Linked DNA regions of Methylovirgula sp. 4M-Z18. The protein of the gene in region 2 binds, or shares a complex with, the protein of the main gene of each other region. Links are inferred from orthologs where the notes say so. Each region holds a gene or a part of one and is shown on either strand. Other genes may lie near its edges. The genes, in order: ccmB and ccmE.

Region 1 (6,715 bases), 3.3 Mb from region 2 along the record:
CACCACAGTCTGGAAATAGTCGCCGAGGCCCAGTGCCGCGAGCGTCAGTTCGGCATTTTCGCGCGGTGCATTGGTCACGATGCCGCACGGAACGCCTTGCGCGCGCGTCCAGCGCAACAGCTCGACAAGCCCGTCGATCGGTGCCAACGTCTCCGCCATCTCGCGGAAAAGCGCTTCTTTGTGATCGATCAGCCGCTCATGCTCGTCCGTAACCTTCCCAGGGAAGAGCCCTGCGACGATTTCCGAATTGCTCTTGCCGAGGATCTGCGTCCTGTAAGCGTCGAAATCGAGATGGATGTCGAAGGGCTCCAACACGCGGTTGAACGCGACGTGATGCAGCGCATCGGTGTCAGACAGCGTGCCGTCCATGTCGAACAAAAGGCAGGGTTTGGCGGTCAAAGGTCTTCTCTCCAACGGAAATTGGCTGCACATTAAGCGCTCATGCGCCCGGCGCGAGCGCCAATTTTGCAACCGTGCGTTGCATCATTTTTCCACGCAAAGCGCGGCGCGGCGCGACAGGCGCGGCAGCAGCCGGCGCATGTCCTGGGCTGAAATGGCGATGCAGCCCGCGGTCGGCGCATAATCCGGCCGCGCAAGGTGAAAGAAAATCGCGCTGCCGCGGCCGATGACGCGCGGTCGGATATTATAGTCGAGCACGAAGACCGTGTCGTAGAGGCGATCATTGCGCCACATCGCCTCGTGGCTCAAGCGGTGCGGCAAGCGCACGGGGCGGTTGTATTGACCGGAGCGGATATCGTCGCTCCACCCGTCCACGCGCCGCTGCGGGACCATGTTGAGGCCGCCGGGGCGCAGCTTCTGGTCGGGCCGGAAATGGCCGTAAAGGATGGCAAAACGCCCCATCGGCGTGGCGCCGTCGCCTTCGCGTTTCGTGGCGACGATGCCAGCAGGCCCCAGCGCGCAGCGAATCACCGTAGCCCCGGCGGTGAGGCGTCCTTGCGCCCGCTGGCCCGGCAGCGACGTCACCCGCAAGCGGCAAAGCAAGGCGGATTTGCGCGGCAAGCTGTACGAAATTGTCATGTATAAGCCCTTGACAACACATAAAAGGAGGCGACCAAAGGCGCCGAAGCTGTGTTATGTTGCGGTAATTTGGGCAAAAATGCCTGTCGTCTCAAGCCTGTGCCGCTTAGCCAAGAGGAAAAAATGATCCAAAGTCGCAAGATCTTGATTGTTGATGACGACAATGATCTCCGCGCCGCCTTGGCCGAGCAATTGACGCTGCATGAAGAATTTTCCGCTTCCGAGGCCGACACAGCCGCGAAGGGGCTGAGCGCCGTGCGCACCGACCCGCCCGATCTCGTGATCATGGATGTTGGTCTGCCCGACATGGACGGACGCGAGGCGGTCAAGCTCCTGCGCAAGAACGGTTTCAAAAATCCGGTGATCATGCTGACCGGACAGACTGCCGATTCGGACGTGGTGCTCGGCCTCGAATCAGGCGCCAACGATTATGTGGTGAAACCGTTCCGCTTCGCGGTGCTGCTCGCGCGCATCCGTGCCCATTTGCGCCAGCACGAAGCGAGCGATGATGCGATGTTCAAGATCGGGCCCTATACGTTCCGTCCGAGCTCCAAACATCTCGTCAGCGAGAAGGGCAGCAAATTGCGCCTGACCGAGAAGGAGACCGCGATTCTGCGGTTCTTGTACCGCGCCGGCCTGCAGGTCGTGCCGCGCGACATCCTGCTGCGCGAGGTCTGGGGCTATAATTCGAACGTCACGACCCACACGCTCGAGACCCATATTTACCGCCTGCGGCAGAAGATCGAATCCGACCCGGCAACACCGCAGATTTTGCTAACCGATGCGGGTGGCTATAAGCTGGTGCCGTAACCGGATCGCAGCATGGCTTTACAGGACGATATCGACAAACTGGCGCGGATTCCCCTCTTCGAAGCTTTGGGGACGGAGGCGCTGCGGCTCATCGCCTTCGCGGCGGAAGCCCGGATTTTACGCGCCGGCGACGTGTTGTTCCGCAGGGGCGATCGCGCGGACGGCGGCTATGTCGTGATCTCGGGCGCCTTGGCGCTCGAAGTCGATGACACCGGCGGCCCCGCGCCGCATATCGCGCAAGCCGGCGAACTCGTCGGCGAACTCGCGCTGCTCACGCCGATCGAGCGTCCCGTCACCGCCCTGGCGCGGGAACCGACCACTGTTTTGCGCGTGCCGAGGCCCCTGTTTCACCGCGTGCTGAAGGAATATCCGGAAGCCGCGAGCCGCCTGCAGCACATGATGCAGGAGCGGGTGGAGGGTTTCGCCCGCGAGCTCGACGAGATGCGGCAGCGGGCGCTCGAGGATTAACGCTGCAGCGCCCGTAGGGCGATGGCCGCGGCAAAACAGCCGACCGCCGCGCCGATCAGGGTCAGCGCGCAGAGAATGGCGAACGGGGTCGCGAAGGGCATGGGGCTGAGCGCTCCCGCTGCGGCTGCCGCCGAGACGCCGAAAATCAGCGTCGGGATCGAAAACGGCAGGATCAGGATCGCGAGCAGCAGGCCGCCGCGCCGCAAATGCACGGTCAGCGCCGCCCCCAGCGCGCCGAGAAAGGTGAGTGCCGGCGTTCCCACCAGCAGTGACGCCGTCGTGCCTGCAAGCGTCGGCGGGTCGATGGCGAGCAACAGGCCGAACAGAGGTGCGGCGACGACCAGCGGCAGGCCGGTGACGACCCAATGCGCCGCGCATTTGACCGCGACGATCAATTCGAGTGGCACGCCGCTCATCAAGAGCAAATCGAGCGACCCGTCCTCCTCGTCCGCCTGAAACAGCCGGTCGAGGCCGAGCAGCGAGGCGAGCAAGGCTGCGATCCACAAAATCGCCGGACCGATGCGGCCCAGGAGTTTTTGATCCGGACCGACCCCGAACGGCACGATGGTGACGAGGCAGAGGAAGAAGATCACCCCCATCACCCCACCGCCGCCGACCCGCCTAGCGAGCTTGAGTTCGCGCAAGAAGAGCGAGGCGATCATCGGAGAGAAAACCAGAGTGCTGGGGCGCGCCTGATCCGGTCCTTCGGACCACCTTCTCCCCGCACGCGGGGAGAAGGGCGCACGGCCCCAAAATTTGTTCTCGCCCCCCTCACGCGTCCCCCAGTCGCAGCATTTTTGCGCCTTCGAGCCCCAGCGGCAGATGGGTCGCCGCGATGACGATCCCGCCTTTCTGCCGGTGCGTGGCCATCATCCGATCGAGCCGCCCCTGCGAGGCCGCATCCAGCGCCGACGACGGCTCGTCCAGGAGCCACACCGGCCGCTGCGCCACCAGCAGGCGTGCCAGCGCCGCGCGCCGGCGCTGGCCGGCCGAGAGATAGGTGACCTCCGTCTCCGCCGCCGCGCCGAGCCCGACCTCCGCCAGCGCCTCCGGCACGGGCAACGGGGTCCGCCACGGATGCGCCAGCGCGCGCGCCCAGAATCGAAGCGTCTCGGCGAGGGTCAGCACCGATTTCAGCGCGTCCTTGTGCCCGACATAATGCGCGGCCTCCTGCAGCGGGCCCTCAACCGGGAAGATCCAGTCGATCCGCCCGGCGGCCATGGGCAGCAGTCCGGCCATCGCCCGCAACAGCGTCGATTTGCCCGCGCCATTCGCACCGGTGATCAGCAGGGCATCACCGGCCGCCAGCGAAAAGGCGACATCGCTGACGACGCGCCGGCCGCCGCGTTCAATGGCAAGGCCCGTCACGTTCAAGGCCATTTCGTGGTATGGATCAGACAATCGGGCCCTAGCTCTTGTTCTGGAATTTATCTAATCTATAAGCACAAATGGCTCGCATATCTAAGAGCGCATCTTGTGATATGTGGACAATTCTACGACAGTCCCTTCCTTCCGCTCATTCCGGGGAAAATCCATGGCGTCTCTCGACAGTTTCAAAAGCCGCAAATCTCTTAAGGTCGGTGCCAAGACCTATCATTATTATTCGCTGAAGGCGGCGGAGAAGAACGGCCTGAAAGGCATCTCCAACCTGCCTTATTCGATGAAGGTGCTGCTCGAGAATCTGCTGCGTTTCGAGGATGGCCGCTCGGTCACGAAAGAAGACATCCAGGCGGTGGCGACCTGGCTGAAGAACAAGGGCAAGAGCGAATATGAAATCGCCTTTCGCCCTGCCCGCGTGCTGATGCAGGATTTCACCGGCGTGCCGGCGGTGGTCGATCTCGCCGCGATGCGCGACGCCATGACCAATCTCGGCGGCAACCCGGACAAGATCAATCCGCTGGTGCCGGTCGATCTCGTCATCGACCATTCGGTGATCGTCGACGAATTTGGCTCGACAAAAGCCTTCAAGAAGAACGTCGACCTCGAATATCAGCGCAACGGCGAACGCTACCGCTTCCTCAAATGGGGCCAGGGCTCGTTCGACAATTTCTCGGTCGTGCCGCCCGGCACCGGCATCTGCCACCAGGTCAATCTGGAATATCTCGCCCAGACGGTCTGGACGAAGAAGGAAAAATACAAGCCCGCACGCGGCCTGGCGAAGACGGTGGAAGTCGCCTATCCCGACACGCTGGTCGGCACCGATTCGCACACGACCATGGTCAATGGCCTCTCGGTGCTGGGTTGGGGTGTTGGCGGCATCGAGGCGGAAGCCGCCATGCTCGGCCAACCGCAATCGATGCTCCTGCCCGAGGTGATCGGCTTCAAGCTGACCGGCAAGCTGAAGGAAGGCATCACCGCGACCGATCTGGTGCTCACCGTGACGCAGATGCTGCGCAAGAAGGGCGTGGTCAATAAATTCGTCGAATTCTACGGCCCCGGCCTCAACGACCTGCCGCTCGCCGACCGCGCCACGATCGCCAATATGGGCCCCGAATATGGCGCGACCTGCGGCTTCTTCCCGATCGACGTCGAAACCCTGAATTATCTGAAGACCACCAGCCGCAGCAATCCGCGCGTCGCGCTGGTCGAGAAATACGCCAAGGCGCAGGGCCTGTTCCGCACCCGCACGACGCCCGATCCGGTGTTCACCGACACATTGGAACTGGACCTTGGCTCCGTCGTCTCCTCGATGGCCGGACCGAAGCGTCCCGAGGGCCGCGTCGCGCTGGAATCGGTCGCGGACGGCTTCAACGCCGCGATGGAAACCGAGTACAAGAAGATCGCCGACATCGCCAGCCGCTATAAGGTCGAGGACAAGAACTTCGACGTCGGCCATGGCGACGTGGTGATCGCCGCGATCACCTCCTGCACCAACACCTCGAACCCGAGCGTGCTGATGGCGGCGGGCCTGCTCGCCCGCAACGCGGTGGCGAAGGGCCTCACCGTCAAGCCGTGGGTGAAGACCTCGCTCGCGCCCGGCAGCCAGGTCGTCGCCGAATATCTCGACCGCGCCGGCCTGCAAAAACCGCTCGACAAGCTCGGCTTCAATCTCGTCGGCTTCGGCTGCACCACCTGCATCGGCAATTCCGGCCCGCTGCCGCCGGAAATTTCCAAGGCGATCAACGACAATGGCGTCGTCGCCGCCGCCGTCCTGTCGGGCAACCGCAATTTCGAAGGTCGCGTCTCGCCGGACGTGCAGGCGAACTATCTCGCCTCGCCGCCGCTCGTCGTCGCCTATGCGCTCGCCGGTTCGGTGCAAAAAGACCTCACCAAGGAGCCGCTGGGGACCGGCAGGGACGGTAATCCCGTCTATCTGAAGGACATCTGGCCCAGCGCGAAGGAAGTGCAGAGCTTCATCACCAAGAACGTAACCAAGTCGATCTTCAAGTCGCGCTACGCCGACGTGTTCAAGGGTGACACCAATTGGCGCAAGGTCAAGGCGCCTACGGGCCAGACCTACAAGTGGGACATGGGCTCGACCTATGTGCAGAACCCGCCCTATTTCCAAGGCATGACGAAAACCCCTGCGCCCGTGGAGGATATCGTCAACGCCCGCATTCTGGCGCTCTTCGGCGACAAGATCACCACCGACCACATCTCGCCCGCGGGCTCGATCAAGGCAGCTTCGCCGGCCGGCAAATATCTCTCCGACCATCAGGTGCGCGTCGAGGATTTCAACCAATACGGCACGCGGCGCGGCAATCATGAAGTGATGATGCGCGGCACTTTCGCCAATATCCGCATCAAGAACTTCATGAACAGGGATGGGCAAGGCAATGTCGCTGAAGGCGGCATGACCCGCTACTATCCGGGCGGCGAAGCCATGTCGATCTACGATGCGGCTATGAAGTACCAGGCGGCGAACGTACCGCTCGTCGTCTTCGCCGGCACCGAATACGGCAACGGCTCGTCGCGCGACTGGGCGGCGAAGGGCACCAAGCTGCTCGGCGTGCGCGCGGTCGTCGCGCAAAGCTTCGAGCGCATTCACCGCTCCAATCTCGTCGGTATGGGCGTGCTGCCGCTCACCTTCGACGAAGGCACGAGTTGGCAGACGCTTGGCCTCATCGGCGACGAGCAAGTGACGATCCACGGCCTCGGCGAAACCCTGAAGCCGCGCCAGAAGATGGAAGCGGAAATTCTCTTTGCCGACGGCAAGGTGAGGAACGTGCCGCTGAACTGCCGCATCCTGACCCTCGACGAAATCGAGTATTTCAAAAACGGCGGCATTTTGCAGTACGTGCTGCGCCAATTGGCGGCGTAAGTTAAGAGTATACGCAACAACGTTTCTGCGCGCCCCTTCTCCCGTCGGGAGAAGGTGGCACGCAATCAAATCGGGTATACCCGATTTGATCATCAAGAATGATGAACTTGGGCAAGCCCAAGTTCATATGCGTGACGG
Region 2 (6,746 bases):
CGAGGGACAATATCCGCAGGACATTGCCCCGCTGGCGGACGAAATCAATCTCTTGATCGATTCCAATCGGGAAATCGTCGGCCGGGCCCGCACCCACGTGGGCAATCTGGCCCACGCGCTCAAGACGCCGTTGAGCGTCATCGTCAACGAAGCGGATGCCGAGGCGGGCGGCCTGGCGGGCAAGGTGCGCGAACAGGCCGGCATCATGCGCGATCAAGTCGATTATTATCTCGAGCGGGCGCGGGCGGCGGCGCGAACCAATGTGATCGGCGCGATGACCGAGGTGACGCCGACCATCGAGGGCCTGGTCCGCGCTTTCGCGAAGATCAACCAGGACCGCGACATCCGGTTCGAAGTGGCGGTGGCCGGCGGCTTGCGCTTCCGGGGCGAGCGGCAAGATCTCGAGGAGATGATCGGCAATTTGGCCGACAATGCCGCCAAATGGGCACGGCACCGGGTGCGGATCGAGGCGGTGCCCGCGCACATGGGCGACACAGCCAGCCGGCCGTTTTTCGACGTCACCATCGACGATGACGGCGCGGGCCTGCCGAAGGAATCGCGCACCGCCGCTTTGCACCGCGGCCGTCGCCTGGATGAGACCAAGCCCGGCTCCGGCCTCGGCCTTTCCATCGTGATGGACCTCGTCAGCGTCTACGGCGGCACGTTAAAGCTTGAAGATTCTCCGCTCGGCGGGTTAAGAGCGCAATTGCATCTGCCGGCGATCGAGGCCTGACTAAGGTTAAATAGTCACCACGACCTAGAGGGAAGATCATGAAAGCTGCTTCTTTGGTGGGCCTCGCCTGCCTTATGTTACCGCTCGCTGCGTGCGGCCGGCTCGGCCCGGAACCGAGGCGCGTCAATCCGCCGCCGCCCCAGGCCGCCGCCCCCGGCGAGACGGCGCCCGTCCTTCCCGTCACGTCGCAACCGCTCGCCCCCATCGGATCGCAGCCCGTCGCTCCCGCCCCGCAACCTGGTACTCCCCCGGCATCGCAACCGATGGCGCCGGAAGCCGCTCTCCCCGCCGGGTCGCCGCCGGGACCGGGCGCGCTTGGCGGCGCGTTGGGCGCGCGCCTGACCGAAGCCGACCGGCAGGCCGCAGTCAACGCGCAATATGAAGCGGTCAGCAGCGGGCAAAAGAAGAGTTGGAAAGGGGCCAATGGTACGTTCGGCTTTACCGATCCAGGGCAGGCTTCGGGCTCTTGCCGCACCTATACCGATACGGTCTATATCGACGGCCGGCCGCAAAGCGGCAGAGGCCAGGCTTGCCAGGGTGCTGATGGCACGTGGCAAATCACCAATTGAGGCTTGTCAAAAGCCCGTGCGCCTAGGGACTGAGCCATTACGCCGGCAAAAGGTGGCGCTGGCCGGATGATGCCGCCAAGCAGCGACATGATGCGCTATTTCCCTTGGAGGTCATAAACCGTTACAGGAAGCCCATGATTTGGGTTGTGTTTGCAAGTTTGCTGGCGGCCGCCGTTCTCACGGTGTTGTGGCCTTTGAGCCGTGCGCGGCGCGGGCAGGGCCATGCGGAGCCCAATGTTGCATTTTACCGCCAGCAAGTGGCCGAGATCGACCGCGACGTGGCACTGGGCCGCTTGCAGGAGGCAGATGCGGACCTTGCCAAGGCGGAGGCCGGCCGCCGGCTACTCGCCGCCCAGCGCGCGGCGCGCCCTGAGGAGGCCGCCGCTTCGTCGACGCGCCGGCGCCGCATCGGTGCCCTGGCGGCGTTGACCGTTGTACCGGTCGTTTCTCTGTCGCTCTATGCGATGGTCGGGCATCCCGACATGCCGGATCAGCCGGCGGCCACCCGCCAGCGCGCCGCGCTCGACACGATGGATGTCAGCGCGATGGTCGCGCAGGTCGAAGCGCAGCTCGCCGTGCATCCCGACGACGGCAAAGGCTATGATGTGCTTGCGCCGATTTACATGCGGATGGACCGCTTCCAGGATGCGCTCAGTGCTTATGGCAACGCGATGCGGTTGCTTGGCGAGACGGCGGTGCGGCTCAGCGGCTATGGCGAGGCTCAGGTCTATGCGGCGCAGGGTGTCGTGACCGAAGAGGCGCGGAAGAGTTTTGACGCGGCGCTGCAAAAGCAGCCCTATGAACCCCGCGCGATGATGTATCTGTCGCTCGCGGCCGAACAGGACGGCAATCTTGCCAAGGCGCTCGATCTCGTCGCCGACCTTCTCGCGCATGCCCCAGGCGACGCCGATTGGCTCGATGAAGCGCGGGCGCGGGCGAAAGACTTGCAGGCGAAGCTTGACGGAGCCGGCAAGGCGCCGGCCGCAGTGGCGATCAGTGCCTTGCCGCCGGATCAGCAGAATGCCGCCATTCACGCCATGGTCGATGGTTTGGCGCAGCGGCTCGCGGCGAACGCGCATGACGCTCCGGGCTGGCTGCGCCTTATTCGCGCCTATAGCGTGTTGCAGGAAACCGACAAGGCTCAGCAGGCGCTCAAATCGGCGCGCGCGGCCTTTGCGCAAGATCAAGATGTGTTGCAGCAGCTCGATGCGTTGGCACGCGAACTCGGGCTGTAGTTTTTGTTTTGTCGCATTTTCTTAATCGAAAAGTCGAACAACTTTTCTGGAAAATGCTCGAGGGATGAGGGATGACGCGGAAGGGACGGCGGCTTTTTGTGATTGCTCTGGCGGGGGGCATGCTGGCGCTTGCCGCCGGCCTGGTGCTGTTCGCGCTGCGCGACACGATCGTTTTCTTCTACGGCCCGAGCGAGGTGATCGCCAAGAATCTGCCGGCCGGCACGCGCTTGCGTATCGGAGGCCTCGTGAAGGAAGGCTCGGTGCAAAAACCTGAAGCGATGGTCACCGATTTCGTCATCACCGATCGCAACCATGACGTGCATGTGGTCTATCATGGCCTGTTGCCCGATCTGTTCCGTGAGGGCCAAGGGGTCGTGGCGGAAGGTGTGCTCGATGGGTCGGCATCGATCGCGGCGGACAGCGTGCTTGCCAAGCATGACGAACGCTACATGCCGCGTGAAGTGGTCGATGCGTTGAAGAAACAAGGCCGCTGGCAGGAAGGATCTTCCGATGCGCCGTCACAGTGAGCGCCCATGATCGTCGAGACCGGACATTACGCCCTCGTTCTGGCACTCGCGCTGGCGTGTGTGCAAGTCGCGCTGCCGCTGTGGGGCGGCCTGACCCGCGACCGCGCGCTGATGGCTACCTCAGCGCCGCTCGCCGGCATGCAATTCGTGCTTGTGGCGCTTGCCTTCGCCGCATTGACCTATGCGCATGTCGTTTCCGATTTCTCGCTGGTCAATGTGGTCGAGAATTCGCATTCGCAAAAGCCGTTGATCTATAAGATCTCCGGCGTGTGGGGCAATCACGAAGGCTCCATGCTGCTCTGGGTGCTCATTCTGGCGCTCTTTGGCGCTCTTGTTGCAGCCTTCGCGCATACCATGCCAGCCGCCTTGAAAGCGCTCGTCCTCTCCATGCAAGGATTGATTGCGCTCGCGTTCCTGTCGTTCATCGTTCTCACCTCGGATCCGTTCGCGCGCCTGTTTCCGGCGCCCGCCGAAGGACAGGATTTGAATCCGATCCTGCAGGATCCGGGCCTCGCCATTCATCCGCCGCTGCTCTACGTCGGCTATGTCGGTTTCTCGATGACATTCTCCTTTGCGGCGGGGGCGCTCATCGACGGTAGGATCGACGCGGCTTGGGCGCGTTGGGTCCGGCCCTGGGCCTTGGTCGCATGGGTTTTCCTGACCCTCGGCATCGCCATGGGTTCCTACTGGGCCTACTACACGTTGGGGTGGGGTGGCTTCTGGTTCTGGGATCCGGTCGAAAACGCGTCGCTCATGCCGTGGCTTGCCGGCACCGCCTTGCTGCATTCCATCATCGTGATGGAAAAACGCGATGCGCTGAAAGTGTGGACGATTTTCTTAAGCATCCTGACCTTTTCCCTGTCGCTGCTCGGCACGTTCCTGGTGCGCTCCGGCGTTCTGACTTCCGTGCACGCCTTCGCGAACGATCCGCGGCGCGGCGTCTTCATTCTCGCGATCCTTGTGTTCTTCATCGGCGGGTCGCTCACGCTGTTCGCCTGGCGGGCGCCGGTGCTGAAACAGGGCGGTTTGTTCGCGCCGATCTCGCGGGAAGGGGGGCTGGTTCTGAACAATCTGTTCCTGACGATTGCCTGCGGTATCGTCTTCACGGGAACGCTCTACCCGCTCGCCTTCGAAGCGTTGACCGGCGGAAAAATTTCGGTCGGTGCGCCGTATTTCAATTTGACCTTCGTGCCGCTGACGCTGGCGCTGATGGTCATCGTTCCCTTCGGCCAACGTTTGGCTTGGAAGCGCGGCGATCTTCTCGGCGTCGTGCAACGGCTGCTGGCGTCGCTCGTCGTTGGACTCGCCGTGCTGGTTGCGCTCGAGGCGATGTTCTATGGCGGCCCGGTGCTGGCGCCGATTGCGGCGAGCCTTGCCGCCTATATCATTTTGGGATCTTTGGGCGACTTGTCGGATCGCATCTTTGTCCGCGCGTCGTCTTGGCAGGCAGGCCTTAGCCGTGCGGCTGGCCTGCCGCTTTCGGTATGGGGGACGGCGCTGGCACATGCGGGGGTCGGCGTAGCGCTCCTCGGCCTCGCGGCAACCGGTTGGGGCGTCGAACGGATCGTGACGCTGCGCCTGAACGAACCGGTCGAACTCGGGCCCTACCAGGTCACGATCGATCGATTGTTCGAACGGCCGGGGCCTAATTACCGCGAAGCGGTGGCGCATGCGATGATCCGCTCCGGCGGCGCCGTCTTTGCCGAGGCTGAGCCGTCCAAACGCAGCTTCGCCACGCGGCAGATGCAGACGACCGAAGCGGGCATCGTGACCCGCAATCTGGGCCAGATCTATCTCAGCCTCGGCGATCAGCACGCCGATGGGTCGGTTGACATGCGCCTCTACTGGAAGCCTTTGGTGACGCTGATCTGGTTCGGGGCCATTATCATGGCGCTCGGCGGCACGCTTTCGCTCGCCGATCGGCGGATTCGGCTTGGCATCGCGCGGCGTGCGAAATCGGTGCCCGCCGCGGCGCAGGCGGCGGAATGATGGGAATGCGCCGTTTCGTGATTGCCGCTCTGCTTGCCGTCGCGCTCCTCCCCCTTGTCATCGGCACGTCGGCGCTCGCCGTAAAGCCAGACGAAATGCTGCAAGATCCGGCGCTTGAAGCGCGTGCGCGGGCCATTTCCGCCGGACTGCGCTGCCCCGTGTGCCAGAACCAATCGATCGACGATTCGGACGCCCAGCTTGCGCGCGATTTGCGCCTTGTCGTGCGCGAGCATCTCAAGGCGGGTGAGAGCGATGCCGCGATCCGCGATTTTCTCGTCGCGCGCTACGGTCTCTTCATCCTGCTGCGACCGCCGCTCGATCGCGGCACGTTTTTGTTATGGTTCGCGCCGGTGCTGGCGCTCGGCGCCGGCGCTTTCGCGCTGCTGCAATTCGCGCGGCGCAAGCGGCGGCAGCCGAGCGCCGACGCAGCGCCTTTGAGCGCCGACGAGCACGCCGAAATAGCGGCGCTGATGCAGGCCGACGATGAGGCGCGCCGCCACTCGCCGTAAGATCCGGGATGCGCTATAACGCCTTGTTTTGCCAAGCGCATTTTCAAAGGGGGCGTGTGAATGGCACGTGCCTTCGGATCGCCGCAAGGCGTTCAAAAAACGCCTTCATTTTCGACGCAGAATCGCCGCAGGTTTTAATTACCAACTTTTCATATCGTCGCCATATGTCGGTAAGGCGGCGCCGCTCATCTTGCCCACCAACCGCTGGGACCAAACATCCCATGCCTGTTGTGGAGATGAGTTAAGATGACCTTCCGTGATCCTCAAAGCGATAAGCCTTTTTTCAACCGCGCGGGCAAGACGCCACTGGCCTTTCGTGCCGGCCTGCTCGGTGCCGTAGCTCTCGTCGCACTCGCCGGCGCCGCTTCCAATGTTTTGCTGCTTTCCCCGCATGCCGCTTCGGCCCAGACCGCCCAATCCGTGCAAAACGGTCCCGGCTTTGCTGACATGGTTCAGCGCGTCCGCGGTGCCGTCGTCTCCGTGAAGGTGAAGATGAAGGAGGACAATTCGAGCGACGATCAGGCGAGCACAGATAACCAGGACGGCAATCAGCAAGTCGATCCGTTCGAGGAATTCATGCGCCGGTTCGGCCAGATGCCGAATCAAGGTCATCGGCCCGAGCCGCGGCAGGGCGTTGCGCTCGGATCGGGTTTCATCATTTCGTCCGACGGCTATGTCGTGACCAACAATCACGTCGTCGATCACGCGACCGAGGTGACGATCACGATGGATGACGGCAAGACGCACGATGCGAAAATCATCGGCGTCGACAAGAAGACCGATCTCGCGCTGCTGAAGATCAAGGATGGCGGCGATTATCCGTTCGTCAATTTGGCGAGCGCCGCGCCGCGCGTCGGTGACTGGGTGGTTGCGGTCGGCAATCCCTTCGGCCTTGGCGGTACGGTGACGGCCGGTATCGTTTCGGCGCGCGGCCGCGACATCGGCTCCGGCCCCTATGACGATTACATTCAGATCGATGCACCGGTGAATCGCGGCAATTCGGGTGGACCGACCTTCAACGTCAATGGCGAGGTGATTGGCGTCAACACGGCGATCTATTCGCCGTCGGGCGGCAGTGTCGGCATCGGCTTCGATATCCCTGCCGATGTGGTGAAGCAGGTCGTCGCCCAGCTCAAGGATCGCGGCTTTGTGACGCGCGGTTGGATCGGCGTCGAAATTCAGCC

The links.
Region 1: the proteins of ccmE (region 2) and ccmB are in contact, whole or in part, in a solved structure (PDB 8CE8), measured with the Escherichia coli proteins. The link is inferred for Methylovirgula sp. 4M-Z18 from one-to-one orthologs.

What each region holds. Positions count from the first base shown.
Region 1 is NZ_CP149574.1:4,605,469-4,612,183, forward strand. Bases 1,146-4,067 are described here. They hold ccmB (heme exporter protein CcmB), read right to left. Parts: upstream 2,979-4,067; coding sequence 2,313-2,978; downstream 1,146-2,312. Other genes in these bases: V9T28_RS21320 (response regulator transcription factor), read left to right, coding at 1,162-1,848; V9T28_RS21325 (cyclic nucleotide-binding domain-containing protein), read left to right, coding at 1,861-2,316; ccmA (heme ABC exporter ATP-binding protein CcmA), read right to left, coding at 3,088-3,717; acnA (aconitate hydratase AcnA), read left to right, coding at 3,851-4,067. Also shown: V9T28_RS21310 (HAD family hydrolase), read right to left, coding at 1-399; V9T28_RS21315 (L,D-transpeptidase family protein), read right to left, coding at 484-1,038; more of acnA, read left to right, coding at 4,068-6,577. UniProt on the Escherichia coli protein: Required for the export of heme to the periplasm for the biogenesis of c-type cytochromes.
Region 2 is NZ_CP149574.1:1,309,074-1,315,819, forward strand. What follows is about bases 1,384-4,336. They hold ccmE (cytochrome c maturation protein CcmE), read left to right. Parts: upstream 1,384-2,608; coding sequence 2,609-3,064; downstream 3,065-4,336. Other genes in these bases: ccmI (c-type cytochrome biogenesis protein CcmI), read left to right, coding at 1,437-2,537; V9T28_RS05950 (heme lyase CcmF/NrfE family subunit), read left to right, coding at 3,071-4,336. Also shown: V9T28_RS05930 (ATP-binding protein), read left to right, coding at 1-733; V9T28_RS05935 (hypothetical protein), read left to right, coding at 772-1,302; more of V9T28_RS05950, read left to right, coding at 4,337-5,053; V9T28_RS05955 (cytochrome c-type biogenesis protein), read left to right, coding at 5,050-5,562; V9T28_RS05960 (Do family serine endopeptidase), read left to right, coding at 5,809-6,746. UniProt on the Escherichia coli protein: Heme chaperone required for the biogenesis of c-type cytochromes. Transiently binds heme delivered by CcmC and transfers the heme to apo-cytochromes in a process facilitated by CcmF and CcmH.